DNA from 2 places in the Lysinibacillus sp. UBA5994 genome. Region 2 is predicted to be linked to the other one. Evidence: riboswitches for the same ligand, from Rfam matches in the RefSeq annotation. Region 2 holds a riboswitch; the other holds the start of a gene.
The links. A riboswitch is a leader RNA that binds a small molecule or an ion and turns the genes downstream of it on or off. The one in region 2 is predicted to bind S-adenosylmethionine.
Positions count from the first base shown of each region.

Region 1: it holds a riboswitch for S-adenosylmethionine, as region 2 does, so the genes downstream of both, metA (homoserine O-acetyltransferase MetA) here and B3D98_RS11060 (MetQ/NlpA family ABC transporter substrate-binding protein) in region 2, are expected to answer to the same signal.

Region 1 is NZ_DJAU01000026.1:33,934-39,324, reverse strand. Features, by position in the region: gene B3D98_RS08285 (spore germination protein) at 1-162, shown strand, start outside; gene B3D98_RS08280 (Ger(x)C family spore germination protein) at 188-1,387, shown strand; gene B3D98_RS08275 (hypothetical protein) at 1,392-1,625, shown strand; gene B3D98_RS08270 (GerAB/ArcD/ProY family transporter) at 1,657-2,805, shown strand; gene metA (homoserine O-acetyltransferase MetA) at 2,845-3,780, opposite strand; SAM riboswitch class I at 3,904-4,015, opposite strand; gene B3D98_RS08260 (nucleotide excision repair endonuclease) at 4,219-4,590, shown strand; gene B3D98_RS08255 (hypothetical protein) at 4,645-5,031, opposite strand; gene B3D98_RS08250 (TrmB family transcriptional regulator) at 5,054-5,391, opposite strand, start outside.
Region 2 is NZ_DJAU01000031.1:58,092-63,482, reverse strand. Features, by position in the region: gene B3D98_RS11060 (MetQ/NlpA family ABC transporter substrate-binding protein) at 91-921, opposite strand; SAM riboswitch class I at 1,010-1,114, opposite strand; gene B3D98_RS11055 (PPC domain-containing DNA-binding protein) at 1,237-1,740, shown strand; gene B3D98_RS11050 (pyridoxal phosphate-dependent aminotransferase) at 1,783-2,952, opposite strand; gene B3D98_RS11045 (carbon-nitrogen family hydrolase) at 3,049-3,843, shown strand; gene B3D98_RS11040 (PucR family transcriptional regulator) at 3,896-5,391, opposite strand, start outside.

The DNA of each region.
Region 1 (5,391 bases), on a different contig from region 2:
GGTGTACCTTATTTAAGCCCATTCGCACCGTTGGTATTACAGGATCAGAAGGATGCGTTTCTGCTGTTCCCGCGTAGAAAGTTACTTACACGACCTCGTTTGGTCAATCAAAAAAATATTGTTAGAGGACATAAATATATCAATGTAAAAAGCAGGAAATAACAACTGGATAAATGAGGAATGAAATATGGCAAAAATAAACTGGATTTGCTTACTATGTATCCTCACAATACTGTTAAGTGGCTGCTGGAGTAAGCGTGAATTAAATGAATTGGCCATAGTCGTAGCATTTGGCATTGACAAAATAGATGAGGAATATGAAATTACAGTTCAAATTGTTGATCCTAGTGAAGTCTCAGTGCGCCAAGCTTCCACTCAACGCTCTCCTGTCGTTAGCTATCATTCGAGAGGCGAGACCATCTTTGAAGCCATTCGGAAAATGACGACTATTGCAGCTCGAAAACCTTATTTTGCCCACCTTCAAGTGGTTGTATTAGGGGAAGATCTCGCGAAAGAAGGCATTAGTGATGCACTTGATTTAATTGTAAGGGACCATGAATTTCGTAAGGATTTCGACGTCATTATGTCTCACGAAGCAACAGCGAAGGAAGTATTAAATGTACTAACACCCATCGAAAAAGTTCCTGCAAATAAAATCTTGAATTCCCTTGATGTCTCTGAAAAGGCTTGGGGCTCCACGATAGCTGTTAATATTGATGAATTAGTCAATACGTTAACCAATAAGCATAAAGGGGCGTTAATTTCTGCTATTGAAGTTCATGGCGATAAGAAATTAGGTGTAGATCAAACAAATGTGCAACGTGTTAAAACACCTGTGCTATTACGTTATACAGGTTTAGCAGTATTTAAAGGGGATAAATATATAGGGCTACTGACTGAAAGCGAAAGCAAAAGTATTAGTTTTCTTAATGACAAAATTCAAAGTACGATAGAAATCATCGCCTGTCCTAATAAAGGGACCTTGTCTACTGAAATCACCCAATCCACTACAAAGGTGAAAGGGTCATTTAAAAACGGGAAACCGAAAATCGATGTCCATATTAATGTAGAGCAGAATGTTGGAGAGGTCGAATGTGATATCGATCTTACCAAAAATAAATCGATTGATTACGTTAATAAAAAAACAGCCCAGGGGATTGATGACCGCATTGAAAAAACAGTAGAGAAAATTCAACAGCAATATGAAGTCGATGTTTTTGGATTTGGGGATGCCCTACATCGGGCAGATCCAAAGCAGTGGAAAAAAATTAAGGATGACTGGACTTCCATTTTTCCAGATTTAGCAGTGGCTGTTCATGTAAAGGTAACAACCCAAGGTTCAGGTACGATGCAAAATTCATTATTAAACAAGCCAAAGGAGGAGTAATGAGATGGTACTAGCCGTAGCTATCTTGATTATTGCAATCATTGTTGCTCTTGTTTTTATTCCAAAGCTAAAAAAGCAACAGGATAGAAAAGCCATTATTGTATTCTCCTTTTTGCTATTTATTGGAACGGCTTTAAATATGGGGATTGCCCTTAAAATCCATATTCCTAGCCCATTAGATTTGATTACCTTTATCTTCACACCGATTAGGGATTACATTGTGTCATTCACAAAATAGAAAGATGGACTGAGAAACGGAGGGTAGCTTGATGGAAAAAGAGCTAATTAGTTCAAGACAGTTTACAATCGTTACCTTTCTCTATTCTATCGGTACAGCGATTTTAATTATCCCTTCGAGTATTACTGGTGCCGCTAAGCAAGATGCTTGGATAGCGGCAAGCATTGGTGTTCTGCTCAGTTTACTGGTTCTAAAATTATTTTTAACACTGGCCAATCAAACACCGTCCCTAAACTTTATCGAGGCCAATGAAAAAATTCTTGGGCGTTTTTTCGGGAAAATCACAGCGATTTGTTTCCTGATTATGACCTTTCTTTCGGCTGGAGAATTACTTTATTTTATCGGTATTTTCATGAAAACGGAAGTTATGCCAGAGACACCGACATTAGCATTTGCCCTACTGTTCAGTATCCTTATTATGTATGCCGCTTATTTAGGGATTGAGACCTTTGCCCGTTCGGCAGAAATCCTCTTCCCATTGTTTATCTTTATTTTTATTTTTTTCGTCATTAGTATTACCCCTCAAATTACATTTGAGAATATTCAGCCTCTACTAGAAGCGACCAAAGCATCTATGTTTTATAGTATTGCACGCTTTATGAGTATCTTTTCCTTTCCATTAATTGTATTATTGATGCTCTATCCTACTGGCGTCAATGTACAGCCGTCTGCACAGAAAGGGCTATATATTGGGGCAATCCTTGGCGGAATCGTCTTAGTTACGTTGATTGTCCTATCGATTCTTGTATTAGGTCCTGAAAACACTGCATCAAGGACATTTCCTAGCTATGCCTTAGCGCAAAGAATATCTATAGGGAATTTTTTACAGCGCATAGAAATCATTATGGCATTTATGTGGATTACGTCTATATATATTCGTACATTTATGTATTTCTATACGACCGTTGTTGGCCTTGCACAAATTTTGAAGATTAAGGATCATCGTCCGCTTATTATACCGATGGGTATAATTGTCATTGGACTTTCTCAAATTGTTCATCCAGATATTGTGCATTCTACTAATTATAATAATGAAATTTGGCCAATCTTTTCCTTTATTTTCACCATTTTATTACCCATACTTTTGTTGATTGTGGTAGTTATTCGCAATCGTAAATCCAAGGCTCAAAAAAACGAAACACCTCAGCAGGAAACAGAAGATGACAATCAAAAAGTCTAATTTCTTCTAAGCTAGAAAAGAAATTAGACTTTTTATTAATTAAATATGATATTCGATTTCATCTACAAAATCCCATTCATATGGTGTTTCTTGGTAAACATAGTAGTTCAACCAGTTAGAGAATAATAGATGCGTATGGGCACGCCATGTATTCATCGGCACTTGTGTCGGATCGTCATTCGGGAAGTAGTTTACAGGAACGGCGATATCTATGCCCTTCGCCACATCGCGACTATATTCATCGGCTAGTGTTGTCGCATCATACTCTAGATGCCCCGTAATCATAATATTTTTATTATCTTTTGATTGTACAATAAATACCCCAGCATCCTCTGAATAGGATAATAATCGTAGATCTGGATGATTGCGAACCTCGTCAATCGAAACAGATGTATAGCGTGAATGAGGTGCAGTAAATAAATCACTAAAGCCACGTACCAAATCTACAGTTAAATCTGTAATCACATGGGAATAGACGCCTGAGCATTTAGCAGAAAGCTCAACCTTCCCAATGCCATAATGATGATACAATGCAGCCTGTGCCCCCCAACATATATGTAGCACGGATGTCACATTCTTTTTAGACCAATCCATAATTTCTGAAATTTCCTGCCAATAGTTGACCTCTTCAAAAGCCATTTTTTCTACTGGCGCACCAGTTATAATCATACCATCATAGCGTCGGTGTAGAATCTGATTGAACGTTGTGTAGAAAAGCTGCAAATGGGATTTACTCACATTTTTAGACTCGTGTGTGGCTGTATTCAAAAAGGTAATATTGACTTGTAATGGTGTATTCCCCAATAAACGTAATAATTGGAGCTCTGTTTTTTCTTTTTCAGGCATTAAATTTAATATTAATATATTTAATGGACGGATTTGCTGTGTTTTCGCACGATCTTCTTCCATGACGAAGATTTTTTCCTCACGTAAATGTTCTCCAGCTGGTAAATTTTTCGGAATATTAATTGGCATCTTGCTTTCCCCTCTCTATAATCACTCTCTTTTAGCAAATCTTACTTGCGTAGGATGCAACGAAATTAAAAAATCCTCCTCATTCCATACGAGATAGAATGAGAAGGATTTTTTTCACGTCCACTCTTATCTCTCAAAGGAAAAAATCCTTTGCTGGAATTAGCACCTTTCTAACAATTGTTAGAGGTTGCTGAAGCGTCATCGGGCCAAATCCCTCAGCTTCTCTTGATAAGATTATTTAATTATCTTGAATTGTAACACGAACTAGTTAGAATATCAATAATTCATAGAATATTTTGTGATTCATGTGCATGTTCCTTGCTCATTTGATGTACACTAAGCTTGCTATATGTGGTGTTTCTGCATTTAAAATTTATGGTAAACATGCAGTAATTATGTTACCATATACTTTTAGTAAGAGAGAGGAACGTGAATAGTTTGATTAAAATTGAATTTCCAAAACCAGATCTAGTAATCCGTCAACGTGAACAAGATTTAAAACCAGGTGATGTGCCGATCACACCTTACTTCGGTTTTATTGACTTCCATAAAATCACACGTGATAAAGGCGGCATTTTCTTATTCTATAATGACAAGAATGAGCTATTGTTTGTTGGGAAAGCACGTAAAATTCGTCAACGTATTAAAAAACATTTCGAGGATAATGTATCTCCGATGAAAAACCATCGTGATGAAGTGTTCAAAATTGAAGTCTATGAAGTAGAAGATCCAATGGAACGTGAAATTTACGAAACATATGCGATTAATACTTTCCGCTCTAAATATAACGTAGACAAAGTCTTTTATTAGGCATCACGTAAAGAAACCGAAATCTCATTTCTAAAGGGATTTCGGTTTCTTTTATCACATAATGGTCATACGATCAATTGGCGTACTCTGACCGTTAATTCGCAAATCAATGGTATCCAGCTCAGGATTCTTGACGGTGACTTTAAAAACATAGGGTTGAGCCTCTTTCCTTTGCTCGCTGCCTTCTTCTAACTGGATAATAAGCCTATTTCCCTCAGCTGTAATACTTGCCAATACATTCCCTTTTGAATAATAAACAAGGTAATATGGAGCATCCTTTTCATGCAATAGTTGTATTCTGTCATTAGAAACGATATTTTTTTGGACATTATCTGGGACAACCGTTAGCTCATGAATCGTTGGTGGATCGGTAGGTGGTGTAGCATTACAGGCTCCTAGCATTAGTAGGCTTATTAAACCTAGCAACACGAATTTTTTCAAGTAACTCCCCTTCCTTATACGACTATTCTAAGAAAAAAGCTTTACGTTCCTTAGCAATCCAGTCTTCTAACTCCTGGTCATCACGTTTTACTAACCGATTGATGAGCACATCATGCCATATATAATCCTCTAACAAATAAATATGAACCGGATCATTGGTGATAAAGGCCGTCTCTTGGGTAGATGGAGAATGACCATAAATCATTTCCTGACCATCTATCGATAAGATAAACCAATGCGGTGTAGACGCTTTTTTTGTATAATGTGTGGCTCTATGCTGGTCAATTGAGGCGAGATGCTCTCCTACATACAACGTAATGCCATGAACAGGAACATGCAGCGCCACCTCTTGCAAATCTT
Region 2 (5,391 bases):
TCTCAACCTTCTAAAAAGCAAGAATCTGCTCGTCTTCCCATTGGGGAATTTCAGCAGATTCTTCGGCTTTATAGAAGCTTTCTGAACATATTACCAGCTAGGGATTACAGAACCTTTGAATTCCTCTTCGATGAATTGACGCACTTCGTCAGATTGGTAAGCCTCAACGAACTTTTTAATTGTTGGATCATTTTCATTTTCAGCACGTACAACAATATAGTTCACGTATGGAGAATCAGTAGATTCCAATAAAATAGAGTCATCTTTAGGATTAATACCAGCTTCTAATGCAAAGTTTGTATTAATAGCTGCTACATCTACCTCACTAAGTTGTTTAGGAATTTGAGCCGCCTCTAATTCAATGAATTTTAAATTCTTTTTGTTTTCTTCTACATCACGGATCGAGGCTGTTAAGTCTGCACCCTCTTTTAACTTAATATAGCCAGCTTCCTGTAAAACAAAGAGGGCACGCGCTCCATTCGTTGGGTCGTTTGGTAAGCCAAACGTTGCACCTTCAGGAATGTCATCAAAGGATTTATATTTTTCTGAGTAGATACCCATTGGATTTAAAATCGTCTTGCCCACTGGTACTAAATCTGTATCATGGTCTTTATTAAATGTATCTAGGAAAGGCTCGTGTTGATAGCTGTTCGCATCAAGATCACCTTCAGCTAAGGATGTATTAGGTAAAACATAGTCAGAAAATGATTTTAGTTCAACTTCTAGCCCATTTTCTTTTGCTACTTTAGCGGCTACTTCTGCAATTTGTTCGTGTGGACCAGAAGTGACGCCTACAACGATTTTCTTTTCATCAATTCCTTCAGCTTGGCTTTTACTATCTTCTTTAGAGCCACAGCCTGCTAAAGCTGCTACTAATGTTAGACTTGCTAATCCTACTAAAAATTTATTTTTCTTTTTCATGATAATACCTCCAAGATTGTTTTTATCGGTTTTTTGAAAATAAAAAAACTCTCTTACAAATTAAGAGAGGCTCATGAAAAGATGTCCTCTCTTATCTATCAAACGAATTTCGTTTGCAGGATTTAGCACCTTCCTTTAAAAAGGAGGTTGCCGAGCTTCATAGGGCCAGTCCCTCAGCTACTCTTGATAAGAGATTTATAATATTTTTTTGTAATTCCGATAGAACTAATATAATTTATAGGGTATAGTAAGTCAATAAATAATTTTTAAATTTTTTATATAATTATAATATTTCGACGCAAAAGAGGGATTACAATGTCTATAAGAGTTAATTATGGTATAGGTTCATTTGGTAAGGTTATTAGTGCTCGTTTTCTAACGGGAACAGATATCATTGAAGGGATTGAAGCGCTTTGCGAAGAGAATAGCATAGAGTCAGCAACAATTGTAAGCTGTATTGGCAGCTTTCAAAAAAGCAGCTTTGTTTATTTAGTGCCAGATGCAACAGCTCAAATTCATGTTCGTTTTAGTGATGTGATTGAAAAAGAGGGACCATTAGAATTTATTCAAGGTTCAGGTGTGGTGTGTAAACGAGATGGTGGATATGAGACACATATCCATGGTTCTATGAGCGATCAATGGGGTGTTGTATCAGGTGGGCATTTAATAAAAGGGGGCAACCCTGTTATTACTGCTGACATCGTGTTGGCAGAGGTACAAGGAATTCAACATATTCGAAAATGGGATGATGAAACAGGTCATGTTCAATTTTATCCATTAGAAAATGGTTTAGGGCAACCAAGGAAAATTGAAAAATAGTAATAATCCTGTAGCTAGTGATAGCTACAGGATACGGCGTCATTATCTTTTAAACAATTGTAATTGCTCGATTCTATGGATTGCTTCACGTAAGCGCTCCTCACTAACCAGCAATCCTACGCGTACATAGCCTTCACCATATTGACCGAAGCCATTACCTGCTGCTACAGCGATATCAGCTTTTTCGAGCAAAAGATCAGCAAACTGTTCACTTGTATAGCCTAGTGGTACAGGGAGCCATGCGAAGAAGGAGCCTTTTGGAGCCGTAACATGCCAGCCAATTCTTCGAGCTTCTTCAATGAGTACATTGCGGCGACGCTCATAAGTAGCTCGTAGTTCATCCGTACATTGCTGGGAAGCCGTCAGTGCTACTGCTGCAGCTTGTTGAATGGCAGGGAATTGACTACAAAACAGATGATCCTGAATTAGATTAATAGCAGCAATAATCTCAGCATTTCCTACAGCGAAGCCTATACGCCAGCCAGCCATATTATAGGTTTTCGATAATGTATACATTTCAACTCCTACTTCTTTTGCACCCTTTGCTTGAAGGAAGCTAACTGGTTTATTACCGTCAAATCCTATTGCCCCATAAGCAAAATCATGTGATACGATAATATTGTGCTCCTTCGCAAAGCGAACGGTCTCTTCAAAAAACGCAAGTGATGCTGTACCACCTGTAGGGTTGTTCGGGTAATTTAAGTAAAGAAGCTTTGCTTTTTCTTTCACTTCATCAGGTAATGCATGATAATCAGGTAAGAAATCATTTTCAGCAAAAAGGGGCATTACTTCAAAATTGACGTCTCCTAGTACAACACCTGATAGGTAATCTGGATATCCAGGATCTGGTAAGAGCATCGTGTCACCAGGGTTTAACACAGCTAAAGGTAGCTCAACTAGACCAATTTTTGTTCCACCAAGAATCGCTACCTCTGTATCTGGATTTAGTTCTACCTGATATTCACGTTGATAAAAGTCCGCAGCAGCTTGGCGTAATTCAGCGAGACCTCTAAATGGTGAATATTTGTGGTTGTGAGGATTTTCAGCTGCTTCCTGTAATGCTTGAATGATGTGAATAGGCGTTGGCTGATCGGGATTTCCTTGCCCAAGGTTAATGACATCACGCCCTTCTTCTAGAGCCAAATTTACTTTTTGAACGAGTGCTGCAAAAAATTGAGTGGGTAGTTGCTGTAGTTTTTTAGAGAATTCCATGCATGATCACCTTTTTCAGAATATAATAATTATTATTGAAGAATATGAAGCAAATAGTATTACTTTTTCTGTTAATTGTCTAGAGGAGGAATAGAGATGAAAATCGGTTGTATTCAATTAAATATTGGCTTTGACAAAGTTGAAGAAAATTTTGAACGTGCCGAGGATAAGATTCGTGAAGCTGCAAAAAATGGGGCAGAAATCATAGTGTTACCTGAAATGTGGAATACAGGCTATGCTTTAGAGAAACTACCTGAGCTAGCAGATATCAATGGTGAGCGGACAAAGGCCTTTTTGGCTAAACTTGCTAAGGAACTTGATGTACATATTGTAGGGGGCTCTGTTTCAACAAAGAAAGGCGATAAATTTTATAATACGATGTATACCTTTGATCGTAATGGAGAACTAGTTGGGGAATATAGCAAGGCACATCTTTTCCGTTTAATGGACGAGCATCTTTACTTGGAAGCAGGGGATGAAATGAATCGTTTTGCTTTAGATGATATTGAAGCTGCTGGTGTCATTTGCTATGATATTCGCTTTCCAGAATGGTTACGTGCACATGCATTACAAGGAGCAAAGGTATTATTTGTACCAGCGCAGTGGCCAACTCCGAGGATTGACCATTGGAAAACGTTGCTACAGGCTCGTGCAATTGAAAATCAATGCTTTGTGATTGCAGTAAATCGTATTTCGAAAAAGGTAGAAAATTTTAATGGGCAGTCTATGATTATTCAGCCTTGGGGAGAAGTATTATGGGTAGGTGCTGAGGACGAGGAAGTAGCAGTGATCGATGTAGACTTTTCTATTGTCGATGAAGTACGTAGAAGAATTCCTGTTTACGATGATCGTAGACCTGGATTGTATCACGATGTAGTTGTGAAAGGGTAATAAAGGGCACGCTTAGGAGGGGAGATAGCCTTTTAAGCGTGCCAACTTTTTTCTAGCTCTTATCCTCGATCAATGAATTGGCTAGTAGCATAAATTCAAGTGTAATGCGGTTATGCCCGTTCATAAAATTTTTACCAAGTAAACTTTCAAGCTTTTTTAAGCGGTGATAGAGTGTTTGACGAACAATAAACAATTGATTCGCTGTTTGCTGTTTAGAGCCATTTGTTTGTAAATACACCTGCAATGTTTCGAGAAGCTTACTATTATATTTTTCATCGTATTCAATAACGGGCTGTAAATAGTCGTAAATCACTTCCTGTAAATCCACCTGCATTTGTAATTTATAGATTAAATGATATAAATGCAGATCATCATAAAAGAACGAGGACGTTTGTACTTTTCGACAAATATATAAGGTTTCTAGTGCAGTTTGATAACTTTTAGGAATTTCATCTACATCACAAACGACCTTCCCAATAGCTATCTGATAACCTTGTGCCTGCTGCTTTTTATAAAATTCAGTTTTGACCAAAGAGGAAAACATGTTGTTTAGCATATCACGAATGGCTTTACTATCTTTTGTATGCAGTAAAATAAAAATAACATAGCTTTTTCTTTCAAATAAAAATGGAATAAAGCCATGTTGCTCAAAGAGATTACGATAATAAAGCTTACTATAGACTACATCCTCCTGTGCCTTTGTCAACGTATTAGGAGAAGCCAAAATAAAGACAGTGCCACTGGATTGTGTATAGTTAGTATAATGTGTAACGATAAATTTATAGATTTCCTCCTTAGATAGTTTTTGATCAATCCAATCAGCTAAAATCGAAGCATCCTCAATATTCTTTTTTTCCTCAATATAGAACTCTCGCATTAAAAGCTGTGCCAACGCTGTTGCCGTGCGATCTAATATTAATAATTCAAATTCGGAGAAAAGCCCATCTTCTCGATAAATTGATAAATCGGCATAATGTTGATCAAATAGAAAAATAGGCTCATGTTTAAATTGCTGAGACGATGTATTCAATGTTAGGAATTGCTGCCGCTTTTTATGAACCATATTCGGGAAAAAGACAGGTTCTCTTCCCTTAATGGAAAACATAATTTGTATTTTCAATTCATTATACATATTTTGTAAAATATCGTCCGTATTTTGTCCCAATACTGCATTTTTGTTCAATGTTTGTGAGTAAGCTTCTAGTGAAGAAATCAATAGATATTGCTGATTGATAATTTGACTATGTAAATCCTGTGTAATACGAACAAAAGGAACTGCTTCATGGAAAACAATAATAGGAAACTGGTGGCGGTTGGCAAGTGTTAAAATCGCTTCAGGAACTGCTTGAATAGAGGTGCCATATTCAATACAAAGGGCAGCACAATTTTTTTGAATGATGGCTTCTATAAAGGATACAAAGTCCTCAATACTATGTTGGAGACTAAGCCCTGTAGTTAATACTAACTCTTCACCAACTAAAAAATTATCAACATGTATGATTTCTAGTACATGTACCCATTTAACGCTCCTTGTTAATCCCTCATGAC